Regions from separate parts of the Thioalkalivibrio thiocyanodenitrificans ARhD 1 genome, predicted to be linked through region 1. Evidence: predicted binding sites of a transcription regulator. Region 1 holds the regulator's gene; the other holds the start of a gene.

Evidence for each region. Region 1 encodes FNR, which switches genes on or off when oxygen is low (the NO sensors DNR and NnrR bind a similar motif). Its sites were predicted from a motif close to TTGATNTANATCAA; they were not measured.
Region 2: a site for FNR is predicted at 3,555-3,568, ahead of ccoN (cytochrome-c oxidase, cbb3-type subunit I). Genes of this name have one in related genera too.

Annotation. Positions count from the first base shown of each region.
Region 1 is NZ_KB900536.1:2,541,131-2,548,787, forward strand. It holds gene yihA (ribosome biogenesis GTP-binding protein YihA/YsxC) at 1-378, shown strand, start outside; gene pip (prolyl aminopeptidase) at 830-1,780, shown strand; gene dtd (D-aminoacyl-tRNA deacylase) at 1,777-2,214, shown strand; gene fnr (fumarate/nitrate reduction transcriptional regulator Fnr) at 2,299-3,063, opposite strand; gene hisB (imidazoleglycerol-phosphate dehydratase HisB) at 3,228-3,821, shown strand; gene hisH (imidazole glycerol phosphate synthase subunit HisH) at 3,878-4,534, shown strand; gene hisA (1-(5-phosphoribosyl)-5-[(5-phosphoribosylamino)methylideneamino]imidazole-4-carboxamide isomerase) at 4,555-5,283, shown strand; gene hisF (imidazole glycerol phosphate synthase subunit HisF) at 5,352-6,125, shown strand; gene hisI (phosphoribosyl-AMP cyclohydrolase) at 6,228-6,623, shown strand; gene THITHI_RS0112135 (phosphoribosyl-ATP diphosphatase) at 6,620-6,949, shown strand; gene tatA (twin-arginine translocase TatA/TatE family subunit) at 6,992-7,273, shown strand; gene tatB (Sec-independent protein translocase protein TatB) at 7,336-7,657, shown strand, end outside.
Region 2 is NZ_KB900536.1:1,649,289-1,656,945, forward strand. It holds gene ccoG (cytochrome c oxidase accessory protein CcoG) at 1-5, opposite strand, end outside; gene THITHI_RS0107705 (hypothetical protein) at 48-308, opposite strand; gene ccoP (cytochrome-c oxidase, cbb3-type subunit III) at 324-1,238, opposite strand; gene THITHI_RS0107715 (CcoQ/FixQ family Cbb3-type cytochrome c oxidase assembly chaperone) at 1,231-1,413, opposite strand; gene ccoO (cytochrome-c oxidase, cbb3-type subunit II) at 1,418-2,026, opposite strand; gene ccoN (cytochrome-c oxidase, cbb3-type subunit I) at 2,045-3,463, opposite strand; gene ampD (1,6-anhydro-N-acetylmuramyl-L-alanine amidase AmpD) at 3,662-4,231, opposite strand; gene THITHI_RS0107735 (thioredoxin family protein) at 4,228-4,563, opposite strand; gene rep (DNA helicase Rep) at 4,699-6,714, shown strand; gene THITHI_RS0107745 (porin) at 6,817-7,657, opposite strand, start outside.

The DNA.
Region 1 (7,657 bases):
CGTCTGGTGGATCTGCCGGGCTACGGTTACGCGAAGGTGCCGGCCGCCATGCGCGCGGCCTGGCAGCGGCTCATGTCGCGCTATCTGGGTGAGCGGCAAAGCCTGGCGGGGCTGGTGGTGGTGATGGATATCCGTCGTCCGCTGACGGCACAGGACTGGGAGATGCTCGGCTGGGCTGCCGAGCGGCATCTGCCCGTGCATGTTCTGCTGACCAAGGCCGACAAACTGCGCCGGGGTCCGGCCATGGATACCGCCCGGGCAGTGGCCGACGCCCTGGGCGAGGCCGGTATCGAGGCGACCGTCCAGCCATTCTCCGCCCTCAGGCGCGAGGGGGTGGACGATGCCCACGGCATCCTCGATGCATGGCTGGGAATCTGACGGGCAAAAAAAACCCCGGCACCTTCCTGGCGCCGGGGCCAGGCCATCCTGGCCCATTGGTGATATGAAGCTCCCTGGTGACGTCCTGCCACGACCGGACGCCGGCGTCCTGCCGATGACTGTCCGGGTCTCCTGGACCCTCCCTCCGTGGCTTCCATGAAGATGATCCGCCATCCGCCATACCCGCGAAAGCCGGAGAAACCGGGTAATTGTGAGGTTGGTCCACATTTGGTTGTAGGATTCCGCCTACGCTCGCGCCGGGGTGAGCCCGGATCGGCTCCTGTCCGGCCACCGCTTGCCACGGGGCGTGGCGGCGCAGCCCGTCGGGTGGTCGGCGTCACGGGGTGGTGAGATGTAGGGGTTCGAGAGGCTATGATGGAGATCCCTTGCCGGTTCGAAGGCGAAACTCTGCCTTCGGGCGGGACGATCATCCCTGTTGCCGGAATCAGCCATGAAGAGCCTCTATCCGCCCATCGAACCGCACCGCGTCGAAACCCTGGCGGTGGATGACATCCACCGCTTGCATCTGGAGACCTGCGGCAACGCCGGCGGCCTCCCCGTGGTGTTCCTCCATGGCGGTCCCGGGTCCGGGTGCGAGCCCTGGCACCGGCGTTTCTTCGATCCCGCCCGCTACCGGATCGTGCTGTTCGACCAGCGGGGATGCGGGCACTCCCGGCCGCATGCGGCGCTCGAGGGCAACACCACGGCGCACCTGGTGGCGGACATGGAGTGCATCCGGGAGCACCTGGGCATCGATCGCTGGGTGGTCTTCGGGGGTTCCTGGGGTTCCACCCTGGCGCTGGCCTATGCAGAGGCCCATCCCGAGCGGGTGCTGGGGCTGGTGCTGCGGGGCATCTTCCTGTGCCGCCCCCGGGACATCCGCTGGTTCTACCAGGACGGTGCCGGCCGGCTGTTTCCGGACTACTGGGACGACTACCTGGCGCCCATTCCCGAGGCGGAGCGCGATGACATGGTCGCCGCCTACTACCGGCGCCTGACGGGGCAGGACGAGGTGGCCCGGATGGCGGCGGCCAAGGCGTGGTCGGAGTGGGAGGGTCGCACGGCCACCCTGCTGCCCAACCCGTCGGTGGTTGCCCATTTCCAGGATCCCCACGTGGCGCTCAGCCTGGCCCGGATCGAGTGTCACTACTTCATGAACGATGCCTTCCTGGAACCGGATCAACTGTTGCGCGACGCCCATCGCCTGGCGGATATCCCCGGCACCATCGTGCATGGCCGCTACGACGTGGTGTGTCCCCTGGATCAGGCCCACGCCCTGCATCGGGTCTGGCCCCGGGCCGGGTTCGAGATCATCGCCGATGCCGGACATTCCGCCGGCGAGCCGGGGATCGTGGACGCCCTGATCCGGGCCACCGATGCATTGGCGGAGCGCCTGGCTTGATCGGCCTGTTGCAGCGGGTGACCGGGGCGTCGGTGCGGGTGGAAGGCGAAACGGTGGGCGAGATCGGTCCGGGTGTGCTGGCACTGGTGGGGGTGCGGCGGGGCGATACCGGGGCGCGGGCGGAGCGCCTGCTGGAACGGATCCTGGGTTACCGGATGTTCGAGGATGGGGCCGGGCGCATGAACCTCAGCCTGCGCGACGTCGGAGGCGGCCTGCTGCTGGTGCCCCAGTTCACCCTGGCCGCCGACACCCGCAAAGGCATGCGGGCCAGTTTCACGCCCGCCGCAGACCCGGACACCGGGCGCATGCTCTTCGAGGCGCTGGTGGCGCGGGCCCGCGAGGTGTATCCCGGGGTGGCCGCCGGGCGCTTTGGCGCGCACATGCAGGTGAGTCTCGTGAACGACGGCCCGGTCACGTTCTGGATCGAGGGGTGAGGAAGGCGATTCAAGATTTAAAATTCAAAGTTCAAAAGGAAGGGCCTCCCTCTTGAATCTTGAATTTTGAACTTTGAATCGCCTTTATCCGCGATGCTTGTCCGAGTGGGGTTCGTCCACGCTCTGGGCGCCGGCCACCTGGTGCATGCGGTCCATGTCCAGGATCTCCACCAGCTTGCGGTCCACGGACAGCAGGCCGCTCTCCTGGAACCGGGTGAACAGCCGGCTGACCGTCTCCACCGCCAGACCCAGGTAGTTGGCGATGTCGTTGCGTGACATGGTCAGGTTGAACTCCTGGCGGGAGAAACCCCGTTCCCCGAAGCGGCTGGACAGGCTCAACAGGAAGGCGGCCAGCCGCGCGTCGGAGGATTTCTTGGCCAGAAGGGTCATCAGGTGCTCGTCGGTCTGGATCTCCCGACTCATGATGCGAAACAGCTGCCGCTGGAGACCAGGCACCCTGCCGGAGAGCTCCTCCAGGCGGTCGAAGGGGATCTCGCACACGGAAGTGGTCTCCAGCGCGCGCGCGGCGCACGGGTGTGTCCCCTCGCTGATGGCGTCCAGGCCCAGGAGTTCTCCGGGCAGGTGAAAGCCGGTGACCTGCTCCTGGCCGTCGTCGCTCAGGGCCGAGGTCTTGACCGAGCCTGAGCGCACCGCATAGAGCGCCTCCATGCGGTCGCCGGGACGGTACAGGTAGTCGCCCCGGTGCAGGGGCCGGCGCCGGTTGATGATCTTCTCCAGGGACTCGAGCTCCTCATTGGTGATACCCATGGGAATGCACAGGTCGTGGAGGCTGCAAGCGCTGCAGGCCTGCTTGAGTCCGTGAAGGTCGACGATATTCGAGGATGGCATTCGCTCGGTTCCCGTGGCTTGGGGCGGCGCAACGGCAGCCGCATACTCAAGATACCCGAGCCTTGACATCCCCACAACCTGTCCCGGAGTGATAGGGCGTGTAAGCACAGGCGCCTGTGCTATGATGACAACCCGTTACAATCCTGCGGATTTCCTGCATCACCATGTCCAAGCGAATCGCCGAGGTCTCCCGCGATACCCTGGAAACCCGGATCCGGGCCCGGGTCAATCTGGATGGCCAGGGCCGGGGCCAGTTCAGCACGGGCGTACCCTTCCTGGAGCACATGCTGGACCAGGTGGCCCGGCACGGGGTCATGGACCTCGAGATCGACGCCGAAGGGGACCTGCACATCGATGCCCACCACACGGTGGAGGACATCGGAATCACCCTGGGTCAGGCCATGGCGAAGGCGCTGGGCGACAGGAAGGGCATCCGCCGCTACGGGCACGCCTACGTGCCCCTGGACGAGGCGCTGTCCCGCGTGGTGGTGGATTTCTCCGGCCGTCCCGGCCTGGAATACCACGTGGATTATCCCCGGGCGCGCATCGGCGAGTTCGATGTGGACCTGTTCGGCGAGTTCTTCCAGGGCTTCGTCAATCATGCTGCCGTGACGCTGCATATCGACAATCTGCGCGGGCAGAACGCCCATCATGTGGCGGAGACCGTCTTCAAGGCCTTCGGCCGGGCGCTGCGCATGGCGGCGGAAGCGGACCCGCGTATCCCGGGGGCCACGCCCTCCACCAAGGGCAGCCTCTGAGAGGGCCCGCACGGACTCATCCATCCAGTCATCGCAGATTCCCGGATCCTCGCAGAATGAACACCGTGGCAGTGGTCGATTACGGCATGGGCAACGTGCGCTCCGTGGTCAAGGCGCTGGAGCACGTGGCGCCGGCAGGTACCCGCGTATCGCTGACCGACAGCCCCGAGGTGATTCTGGATGCCGAACGGGTGGTCTTTCCGGGCCAGGGGGCCGCACGGGACTGCATGGCCGCGTTGACCGCCCGGGGGCTCGACGAGGCGCTGCGCCGCACCGCCGCTGATCGCCCCTTTCTCGGCGTCTGCATGGGCATGCAGGTGCTGGTGGACTATAGTGAGGAGAATGGTGGCACCCGGTGTCTGGGCGTGCTCCCGGGCCAGGTGCGATTTTTCGGAGAGGATCTGCAGGAGGCCGGGGGTGGCCCCCGGCTGAAGATTCCCCACATGGGCTGGAACCAGGTGCATCAGATCATGGAACATCCCCTGTGGCGCGATATCGCCCAGGACAGCCGCTTCTATTTCGTGCACAGCTATCATCTGCAGGCCGGCGATCCAGCCCTGGTGGCGGCCACCACCGAGTATGGCATTCGTTTTACGTCGGCCATCGCAAGGGACAACATCTTCGCCATTCAGTGCCATCCCGAGAAGAGTGCGGCCCCGGGGCTCACCCTGCTCAGGAATTTCATGCGCTGGGATGGCAAGGGGTCATCATGACTTTCGTGGGAGAAACAGGCATGTTGGTGATACCGGCCATTGACCTCAAGGACGGCAAGTGCGTGCGTCTGCGTCAGGGCAAGATGGATGATGCGACCGTTTTTTCCGACGACCCGGTGGAAGTGGCCGGTCGCTGGCTGGATGCCGGGGCCCGGCGTCTGCACGTGGTGGATCTGGACGGTGCCGTCTCCGGTGAACCGCGTAACGCCGGCATCATCAGCGAGATTGTGGCGAAATACCCGGATCTGCCCGTGCAGGTGGGCGGCGGCATCCGCGACGACGATACAGTGCAGGTCTACCTGGATGCCGGCGTACAGTGGGTGATCATCGGCACCAAGGCGGTGAGCGCGCCGCATTTCGTCAATGACCTGTGCCTGGAATTCCCGGGGCGGATCATCGTCGGCCTGGATGCGAAGGACGGCAAGGTGGCCATCGACGGATGGTCCAAGCTGTCCAATCACGACGTGGTCGACATGGCCATGCACTTCGAGCAGGACGGGGTGGCCGCCATCGTCTATACCGACATCTCCCGCGACGGCATGATGCAGGGGGTGAACGTGGACGCCACCGTCAAACTTGCCCAGGCGGTGCATGTGCCGGTGATCGCCTCCGGCGGGGTCACCGATCTGGAGGATATCCGGCGCCTGTGCGCGGTCAGCGAGGAAGGCATCGACGGGGTGATCGTCGGCCGCGCCCTCTATGAAGGCACCATTGATCTTGCCGAGGCCCAGAAGGTCGCCGACCAATAGGGGGCGGGATGCGAGCGGCGGGTCCGCCCCCCTACCGCATCCTGTATCCCTCAACCCGTATCCGCCTTATGAGTCTCGCGAAACGCATCATTCCCTGTCTCGACGTGGACCGTGGCCGTGTGGTCAAGGGGGTCAACTTCGTGGACATCCGCGACGCGGGCGATCCGGTGGAGATCGCCCGGCGCTACGATGCCGAGGGCGCAGACGAGATCACCTTCCTGGACATCACCGCGAGCAGCGACGATCGCGAGACCATGGTCCATGTGGTGGAGGAGGTGGCGTCCCAGGTGTTCATTCCGCTCACCGTCGGCGGCGGCATCCGTCGTGTCGAGGACATCCGCCGGCTGCTCAACGCGGGTGCCGACAAGGTGTCCATCAATACCGCCGCGGTGTTCAACCCGGATTTCGTGCGCGAGGCGGCCGAACGGGTGGGCTCGCAGTGCATCGTCGTGGCCATCGACGCCAAGCGGGTCTCAGCACCCGGCGAGGCGCCCCGCTGGGAGATCTTCACCCACGGCGGGCGCAAGCCCACGGGGCTGGACGCCGTGGACTGGGCCCGGCGCATGGTGGCCTGCGGTGCCGGCGAGATCCTGCTGACCAGCATGGACCGGGACGGCACCAAGCAGGGCTTTGACATCGAGCTGACCCGCGCCGTGTCCGACGCGGTACGCGTGCCCGTGATCGCCTCCGGCGGCGTGGGCACCCTCCAGCACCTGGTCGACGGGGTGACACTCGGGCGCGCCGATGCAGTATTGGCCGCCAGCATATTCCACTTCGGCCAGCACACGGTGGGCGAGGCCAAGCGCTTCATGGCGGATCGGGGGGTCGAGGTGCGCCTTTGAAGGCGGCGTCCCTGCCGCCGTCCCGGGGGCGGCGCGGTTTAAACTTTCATGATTAGCGTATAAAGTCGCACACTCCGGCTTTTCCGGCCGGGCGGGAGTATCATGTCCGAAGACTGGCTAGACACGATTCACTGGAACGCGGACGGTCTGATACCGGTGATCGCCCAGGAGACGGGTACGGGCAAGGTCCTGATGCTTGCCTGGATGAACCGTGAGTCCCTGGAGCGGACTCTGGCCACCGGGGAGGCCGTGTACTGGTCCCGCTCCCGCCGGCGCCTCTGGCACAAGGGCGAGAGTTCCGGCAACACTCAGCGGGTGGTGCAGATGCGGCTTGATTGCGACGCGGATACCCTGCTGCTGGAAGTGGAGCAGCATGGCGGCATTGCCTGTCACACGGGGCGTCACAACTGCTTCTTCCACCGCTACGAGGACGGGGGCTGGCGGGTGGTGGATCCGGTGTTGAAGGATCCCGAAGAGATGTACGGTGGCACCAAATGAACAGTGACCGGATTCTTGACGAATTGGCGAGGGTGCTGGAGAGCCGCAAGCAGGCGCCCCCGGACAGTTCCTATGTGGCCGGCCTGTATGCCAAGGGCCTTGATGCCATCCTCAAGAAGGTCGGAGAGGAGGCCACCGAGACCGTGGTGGCCGCCAAGAACGGGAACCGGGAACAGCTGGTCCACGAGACAGCGGACCTGTGGTTCCATTGCCTGGTCATGCTGGCGCACCAGGGGCTGGGACCGGACGCCGTGCTTGCCGAACTGGGGCGGCGCTTCGGGGTTTCGGGTATCGACGAGAAGGCCGGCCGGGCCGCGCAGACATAACCACTGCAATCTGGACACAGGCAGACATTTCGGAGAAAGCACATGGGTATCGGTGGCATCAGCATCTGGCAGCTCCTGATCATTCTGGTGATCGTCATTCTTCTGTTCGGCACCAAGAAGCTGCGCAACATGGGCGGCGACATCGGCAGCGCCATCAAGAACTTCCGCAAGTCCGTCCGGGACGGCGATGGCGATGACGACGCAGAGGGCGGCAACGGGGACAACGCCGAGCGCCGGGAAGTGGAAGACCAGACGGAAGGACGCGTTATCGACGCCGAGGTCAAGAAGGAATCCGGCTCCAAGGACGAGAAACGCCAGGCCTGATCCCCCCTGGCGCGTGAGCGGCGCGCGGCGCTGCTCCTATCTCATGGCGGCAGGGCACGCTAATGTTCGACATCGGCTTCTGGGAAATCCTCATCATTCTGCTGGTGGCCCTGCTGGTCGTGGGGCCCGACCGGCTGCCCGGCCTCGCCCGGGAGGTGGGCTTGTGGGTGCGCAAGCTGAGGAGTTTTGCCACCAGTGTGCGCTCGGATATCGAGCAGGAATTCCAGACCGAGGAACTGCGCAAGCTGCTCAATGAGCAGAACAGGGAGATCGACCAGTTAAAGAACCTGATGAAGGACACGGAAGATGCCCTGCGCAGCACCGAGGAGAACCTTCAAAGTGAAATGAAGGAGACCTCCTACCTGGTGAAGTCCATCGAGAACG
Region 2 (7,657 bases), 890 kb from region 1:
GACATGAATTACGTTCTGCGGGACGGGGCCTGCATCCCCGGCCCTTCTCAGCGGCCCGGCGGGCGGCCGAAGTAACAGGTGAGTGCGCTGGCCGTGGCGGCGAACAGCCACAGGATGAAGAAGCCCACCGAGTAGGCCTCCATGCGCGTGACTGCCGGCATGCCGTCCAGGCACTGGGAAAGCTCGGCGGGATCCACCCAGGTGAACAGCAGCACCGTGGCAACACCGGCAACCAGGAAGGAGGGCCACAGAACGGCGATCGCCCGCTGCACGAGCGGGCGCTCATCGACGTTGACCGATTCGGACATGCAGGGGCGGGGCGCCTAGCGCCCCTCCTCCGCCAGGCTGTAGACGTAGGCGGCCAGCACATGGGCCCGGTCCTCGCCGAGGAAGTCCCCGAAACCGGGCATGACGCCCTGACGCCCCTCCCGGATCGTCCGGGAGATGATGCCCGCGGAGCCTCCGTAGACCCAGATATTGTTGGTGAGATCCGGCGCGCCCAGCGCCGGTGTCCCCTTGCCCTCGGTGCCGTGACAGGCCGCGCACATGGTTGCAAACAGCGGCTGGCCCTGTTCCGCCAGCGCGGCATCGGCATCCGCGCGTCCGGCGAGGCTGAGCACATAGTGGGTCACCTGCTGCACACCGTCCGCGCCCAAGGCATCGCCCAATGCGGGCATGACCGCCTGCCGACCGTCGATAATGGTCTGCCGGATGGCGTCCGCAGACCCGCCCCACTGCCACTGGGCGTCGGTCAGGTTGGGAAACCCGGGGGCGCCCCGGGCATCGGAACCATGGCAGGTGGAACAGTAATTGAGAAACAGCCGCTGCCCCGTCTGAAGGGCCTCATGATCCTGCGCCAGCGCCGGAACCTCCCGGTCCGCGTAGGCCGCGAAGATGGGTCCGAAACGGCTCTCCGCGCGCGCCACCTCCTGGTCATAACGGCCCTCGGAGGTCCAGCCCAGAAAACCCGCAAAGCGCCCGAGCCCAGGGAACAGGGCCAGGTAAATGATCGAGAACGCGATGGTCAGGTAGAACATCCACAGCCACCAGCGCGGCAGCGGATTGTTGTACTCGGACAGGTTCTCGTCCCACACATGGCCGGTGACTTCGCCCTGAGCGGCCTCACCGGGCCGGCGCTTGCTGGTCCAGCGGATCAGCCAGAAGATGGCGGCGATATTGGCAACGGTCAGCAGCACCACCCACCAGTGCCAGAAGGCGCTCATGTCATGCTCAGTCATGTTTCGTCTCTCCTTTGCGGTGCCCATCCCGCTTGGCGTCATCTTCGGCGAACGGCAACATGGATGCCTCCTCGAAGCGTTTCTTCTGCCGGCCGCTGTACGCCCATACCACGATGCCGATGAACAGCACCATCAGCAGGATGGTCAGCAGGCCCTGTACGAATCCGAAGCTCATGGCGTCACCTGCGGTGGGGAATGGCGGTGCCGAGCACCTGCAGATAGGCGATCAGCGCTTCCATCTCGGTCTTGCCGCGCACATCGTCCGCCGCGCTGGCGATCTCGTCATCGCCGTAGGGCACGCCCAGTCGCTGCATCGCGCGCAGCTTGCGCGGGGTGATATCCGCGTTGATCTCCCGGCGCTCCAGGAATGCATAGGACGGCATGTTGGATTCCGGCACCACCAGGCGCGGATTGATCAGGTGGATGCGATGCCAGTCGTCGCTGTAGCGCCCTCCCACACGGGCGAGGTCCGGGCCGGTACGCTTGGAGCCCCACTGAAAGGGACGGTCCCAGACGAACTCGCCGGCCACGGAGAAGTGCCCGTAGCGCTCCGTCTCGGCCCGGAAGGGGCGGATCATCTGCGAGTGGCAGGTATAGCAGCCCTCGCGCACGTAGATGTCCCGGCCCTCCAACTGCAACGCCGTGTAGGGGCGCAGGTTGTCCACCGGCTCGGTGGTGCTCTTAAGGAAGAACAAGGGGATGATCTGCACCAGGCCGGCGATGCTGATGACCAGCAGGATGCCGATGGCCATCAGGCCGACGTTTTTCTCGAAGACTTCATGACTCATGATTGAATTCTCCCCTGATCAATGCGCCGGCTGCGGGATGGCCTGCACCGCGGGCCGCGCACCGGCCACGGTCTTCCAGACGTTGTAAGCCATGAGGAACATGCCCGCGAGGAACAACGCACCGCCCAGGAAACGCACGGTGTAGTACGGATACATGGGCACCAGGGTCTCCACGAAACTGTAGGTGAGCGTGCCGTCATCGTTCACGGCGCGCCACATGAGCCCCTGCATCACGCCCGCGATCCACATGGACACGATGTAGAGCACCACCCCGATGGTGGAGAGCCAGAAATGCCACTCCACCAGCTTCATGGAGTGCATGCGCTCCCGGCCGAAGAGCACCGGAATCAGCGCGTACAGCGCGCCGATGGAGATCATGGCCACCCAGCCAAGCGCCCCGCCGTGCACGTGACCGATGGTCCAGTCCGTGTAGTGGGAAAGCGCGTTGACCGTCTTGATGGACATCATCGGTCCCTCGAACGTGGACATGCCGTAGAAGGACAGGGACACGATGAGGAACTTGAGGATGGGATCGGTGCGCAGTTTGTGCCAGGCGCCGGAGAGCGTCATGATGCCGTTGATCATGCCGCCCCAGGAGGGCGCCAACAGCATGAGCGAGAACACCATGCCCAGCGACTGCACCCAGTCGGGCAGCGCGGTGTAGTGCAGGTGGTGGGGCCCTGCCCACATGTAGAGCGAGATCAACGCCCAGAAGTGCACCACGGAAAGGCGGTAGGAATAGATGGGCCGTCCCGCCTGCTTGGGTACGAAGTAATACATCATCCCCAGGAACGCCGCGGTCAGGAAAAATCCCACGGCATTATGCCCATACCACCACTGCACCATGGCGTCCATGGCGCCCGGATACATCGAGTAGGACTTGAACAGGGTCACCGGCATCGACATGTTGTTGACGATGTGCAGCACGGCGATGGTGAGGATGTACGCCCCGAAGAACCAGTTGGCCACGTAGATGTGCTGCACACGCCGTTTCATGATGGTGCCGAAGAACACGATGGCGTAGGCCACCCAGACCACGGCGATCAGGATGGCCAGTGGCCATTCCAGTTCCGCGTATTCCTTGCCCATGGTCATGCCCAGCGGCAGCGTGATGGCCGCCAGCACGATCACCGCGTTCCAGCCCCAGAAGGTGAATGCCGCGAGCCCGTCGCTGAACAGCCGCGCGTGGCAGGTGCGCTGGACGATGTAATACGACGTCGCGAACAGGGCCGATCCGCCGAAGGCGAAGATGACCGCGTTGGTGTGCAGCGGACGAAGCCGCCCATAGCCCAGCCAGGGAATATCGAAGTTCAGTTGCGGCCATACCAGCTGCGCGGCGATCAGTACGCCCACCGCCATGCCGACGATGCCCCAGACGATGGTCATGATGGCGAACTGCCTGACCACCTTGTAGTTATACGTCTGCTGTTGCTCCATGGAGCGCTCCCCGTATCGGACGTGCCCCGGCGGGCACGAGAACACTTGTTTAGACGTGAAGCACTATGCAGGGGAACGCGGATTTTTGGAATTGATCCAGGTCAAAAGACCCTTTGTCACATATGGAATTGCCCGGGCATCCCCGTCGGATATCTCCGGTTCGACGGGACGAACGCGGGCGCGTGACTTACAAACGGTTCATGCGGAGCCGGTGCCGGAATCCCTGAGCGCGGCCCGCAGTCGCGGCCATTCGAAACACGGACCCGGATCGGTCTTGCGCCCGGGCGCGATGTCCGAGTGGCCGGCCAGAGCATCCGGTGCGAGGGTGGGATAGGCCTGGCGCAACGCACGGATCACGGCCGCGAGCAGATCATACTGCACGGCCTCGAAAGGCCGATCGTCACAGCCCTCCAGCTCGATGCCGATGGAGAAGTCGTTGCAGCACTCCCTCCCCTGCCAGCAGGAAACCCCCGCATGCCAGGCACGCTTGTGAAAGGGCACGTACTGCACCATGACCCCGTCCCGGTGAATGAGCAGATGGGCCGACACGCGGAGACCGGCGATCCCGGCGAAGAACGGGTGCGCACGCGGATCCAGCGTATTAGTGAACAGGCGGCCGATCCACGGCCCGTCGAACTCCCCCGGCGGCAGGCTGATGGCATGGACCACCAGCAGTTCGGGCAGCACACCCTGGGGGCGCTCATCGTGATTGGGCGAGGGCACGTATGCCGCCGCATCCAGCAGACCGGTTTCCAGTTCCACCTTCATGGCGCCTCCCTCGGGGGCCGCACCAGAGCCTCCGCCACCGCCGAGCGGACGCGTTGCGGCAGGGGCTCCGCGTGCAGCGGTGCATGGTAATGCCCGTCATGGTAGAGAAACAGGCCGGGCAGATGGAACACCTCGAACTCCAGTGCCAGTCCCCCGTCGCGGGCCGCGTCCACCTCGTAGAGGGTCCAGGGCATCCCTTCGGCCACCATGCCGGACAACAGCCCCTTCCACCGGCGGCAGGCGCCGCAGTGCGGCCCGGTGAAGAGCACCACCGCCGTGCCCGGCGTCCCGGCAAGCACATGGTGGAAGTTGAACTGATCAAGCGTTTGCACGCATTGAAGTGTGAAGGGTGAATTGGGAAGTTGGAAGGGGCATCCAGGTGAGAAGTGTGAGTTGGGGCGTGGGAATCAATAACATTTCGCCCTTCCCGATTCACACTTCCAACTTCCTGTACAATCGCCGCGCCCATGACCTCCAGAACCCCGCCCCCGTTGAACCCCCAGCAGCGCGCCGCCGTGGAGCACGTGGACAGCCCGTTGCTGGTGCTGGCCGGGGCCGGCTCCGGCAAGACCGGCGTGATCACCCACAAGATCGCCCATCTGATCCGCGACCGGGGCATGGACCCGAAACGCATCGCCGCCATCACCTTCACCAACAAGGCCGCCAAGGAGATGAAGGCCCGGGCATCCAGGCTCCTGGACCGGGACGAGTCCAAGGGACTCACGGTCTCCACCTTCCACACCCTGGGCCTCAACTTCATCCGCCGGGAGCTGAAGGGCCTGGGCTACAAGGCGGGCTTTTCCATCTTCGACGCCGCCGACAGCCTGTCGCTGCTCAAGGAACTCACCTTCCGCGGCGAAGACCCCACGGACCCGGAACCGGCCCGCCACCGTATCAGCGGCTGGAAGAACGACCTGATCACCCCCGAGCAGGCCCTGTCCACCGCCGCCGATGAAAAGGAGGCCGCCCAGGCCCGGCTCTATGCCGCCTACGTACGCTCCCTGAAGGCCTACAACGCCGTGGACTTTGACGACCTGATCGTGCAGCCGGTGCGTCTGCTGGAGGAGAACCCCGAGGTGCGCGAGCGCTGGCAGAACCGCACTCGCCACCTGCTGGTGGACGAATACCAGGACACCAATACCTGCCAGTACCGGCTGGTGCGCCTGCTCGTCGGCGTGGACGGCGGCCTGACCGCTGTGGGCGACGACGACCAGTCCATCTACGCCTGGCGCGGCGCCCGGCCGGAGAACCTGGCGGCGCTCCAGCAGGACTTCCCGCGCCTGAAGGTCATCAAGCTGGAGCAGAACTACCGCTCCACCAACCGGATCCTGCAGACCGCCAACCAACTGATCGGCAACAACCCTCACGTGTTCGAGAAGCGCCTGTGGAGCGCGCTCGGCGAAGGCGAGCCCATCCGCGTGCTGCCCTGCAACGACGGTGACCAGGAGGCCGCCCGGGTGGTCTCCGAGATCATGAAACACAAGTTCAGGCACCGCACCGAATACCGGGACTACGCCATCCTCTACCGGGGCAACCACCAGTCCCGGGTGTTCGAGAAGCTGCTGCGGGAACATTCCATCCCCTACAAGGTGAGCGGCGGCCAGTCGTTTTTCGAGCGCGCCGAGGTCAAGGACGTGATGGCCTATCTCCGCCTGCTGGCCAACCCCGATGACGACACGGCATTCCTTCGCATCGTCAACGTGCCGCGCCGGGAGATCGGCCCCTCGACACTGGAGAAACTGGGCGAGTACGCCACCGAACGCCACGTGAGCCTGCTCACCGCCTGCTTCGAAATGGGCCTGGCCGAGCGCCTGTCCAACCGGGCGCTGACGCGACTTCAGGGTTTCGCCGACTGGCTGCTGGAGTTCGGCCGCCGCGCCGAGGAAGGCGACCCCGGCAATGTCGCCCGGGCACTCATCGATGAGATCAGCTACGACGATTGGCTGCTCGACCAGTCCCGCGACCCCAAGGCCGCCGCCCGGCGCATGGACAACGTCAACGAGGTGCTAGACTGGATGACGCGGCTCTCGAGGGAAGGCGCCGGGGGCGGCAAGGACATCGGCGAGATCGTGCGCCACATGACGCTGATGGACATCCTCGATCGCGCCGGAGGCGAGGACGAGGCCGACGGCGTGCACCTCATGACCCTGCACGCGGCCAAGGGCCTGGAGTTCCCTCACGTGTTCCTGGTCGGGGTGGAAGAGGAACTGCTGCCCCACCGGGTGAGCCTCGCCGAGGACGGCCTGGAGGAGGAGCGTCGACTGGCATACGTGGGCATCACCCGCGCACAGGAGTCACTCACGCTCACCTACGCCCGCAAGCGCACCCGCTTCGGCGAGGAGGTGGACTGCGAACCCTCCCGATTTCTCCAGGAACTGCCCGCCGAACACCTGGAGTGGCCCGACGCAACCCCGCCCGACCCGGAGGAGGCCCGCCTCACGGGCAAGGCACACCTGAGCAACCTCAAGAGCATGTTGTCCTAGCCTGCATATCTCACAGGGCCGACAACAAAAAAGGGCGCGATCCCTCGCGCCCAATGACTCGCTTCCTGGTCTCTTCCGGAGGAATGCCCCCGGACCACACGCTCAGAAATCGTAACGCATGCCCGCGGACAGTCCCGTGGCGGTCTCACCTGCCGTGCCGCCCGGGGCAGCGCTGCGGGCCTGACTCCATGGGGTCAGGGCGGAGTTGTCGTCGTTGTCCACGAAGGCAACATTGGTATAGAGGCGCAGTTCCCTGTAGAGACGATACTCCAGACCCACGGCAAGGAGCGTGGCGTCCGCGTCGTTCAGATCGGAATCGAGGGTGAACACGTGGCCATTGAGGTACATCTTCGGATTGATGCGCAGGGTGCCGCCGATGCCGTATACCTTGCCATCCACGTCCGCTGCGCTGGTCGTCTGCTGATAGAGCGCCCCGATGCGCAGATCACCGGTCACCTGGTAGGACGCCGCCAGCCGCCAGGCATCGGGATCGACGTTGCCGTCGCCCTGCTGCTCGTAAGCCAACACGGCATTGAGCGGCCCGTTGCGATACCCCAGCGAGGTGCTCAGACCGTAATTGTCCCCGCCCTGCACCGTGGTGGCGCCGACGCGTTCGGGAGTGTACTGCAGATCAAAGACGATCCCGCTCATGCTCGGAGAACGGTAGTGAAGGCTGTTGCGAAAGCGCTCGTCGAAACGCCCGTGGGCACTGGTTCGGGTAATGTTGCGCATGTCGCCAACCTGATCGCCGAAGAAGTTGGCCGGACCGCGGGCCCGCTTGAACGGCGTGTCAAACTTCCCGACCCGGAACATACCCCAGTCGCCCTTCAATCCGACGAACGTGTCGCGCGTCGCGAACTCCGTACCCTGATTATCGAAATCGATCTGCTGCTCGATCTGGAGCATGCCCGTCAGACGCTCGGAGAACGCGTGTTCAGCGCGC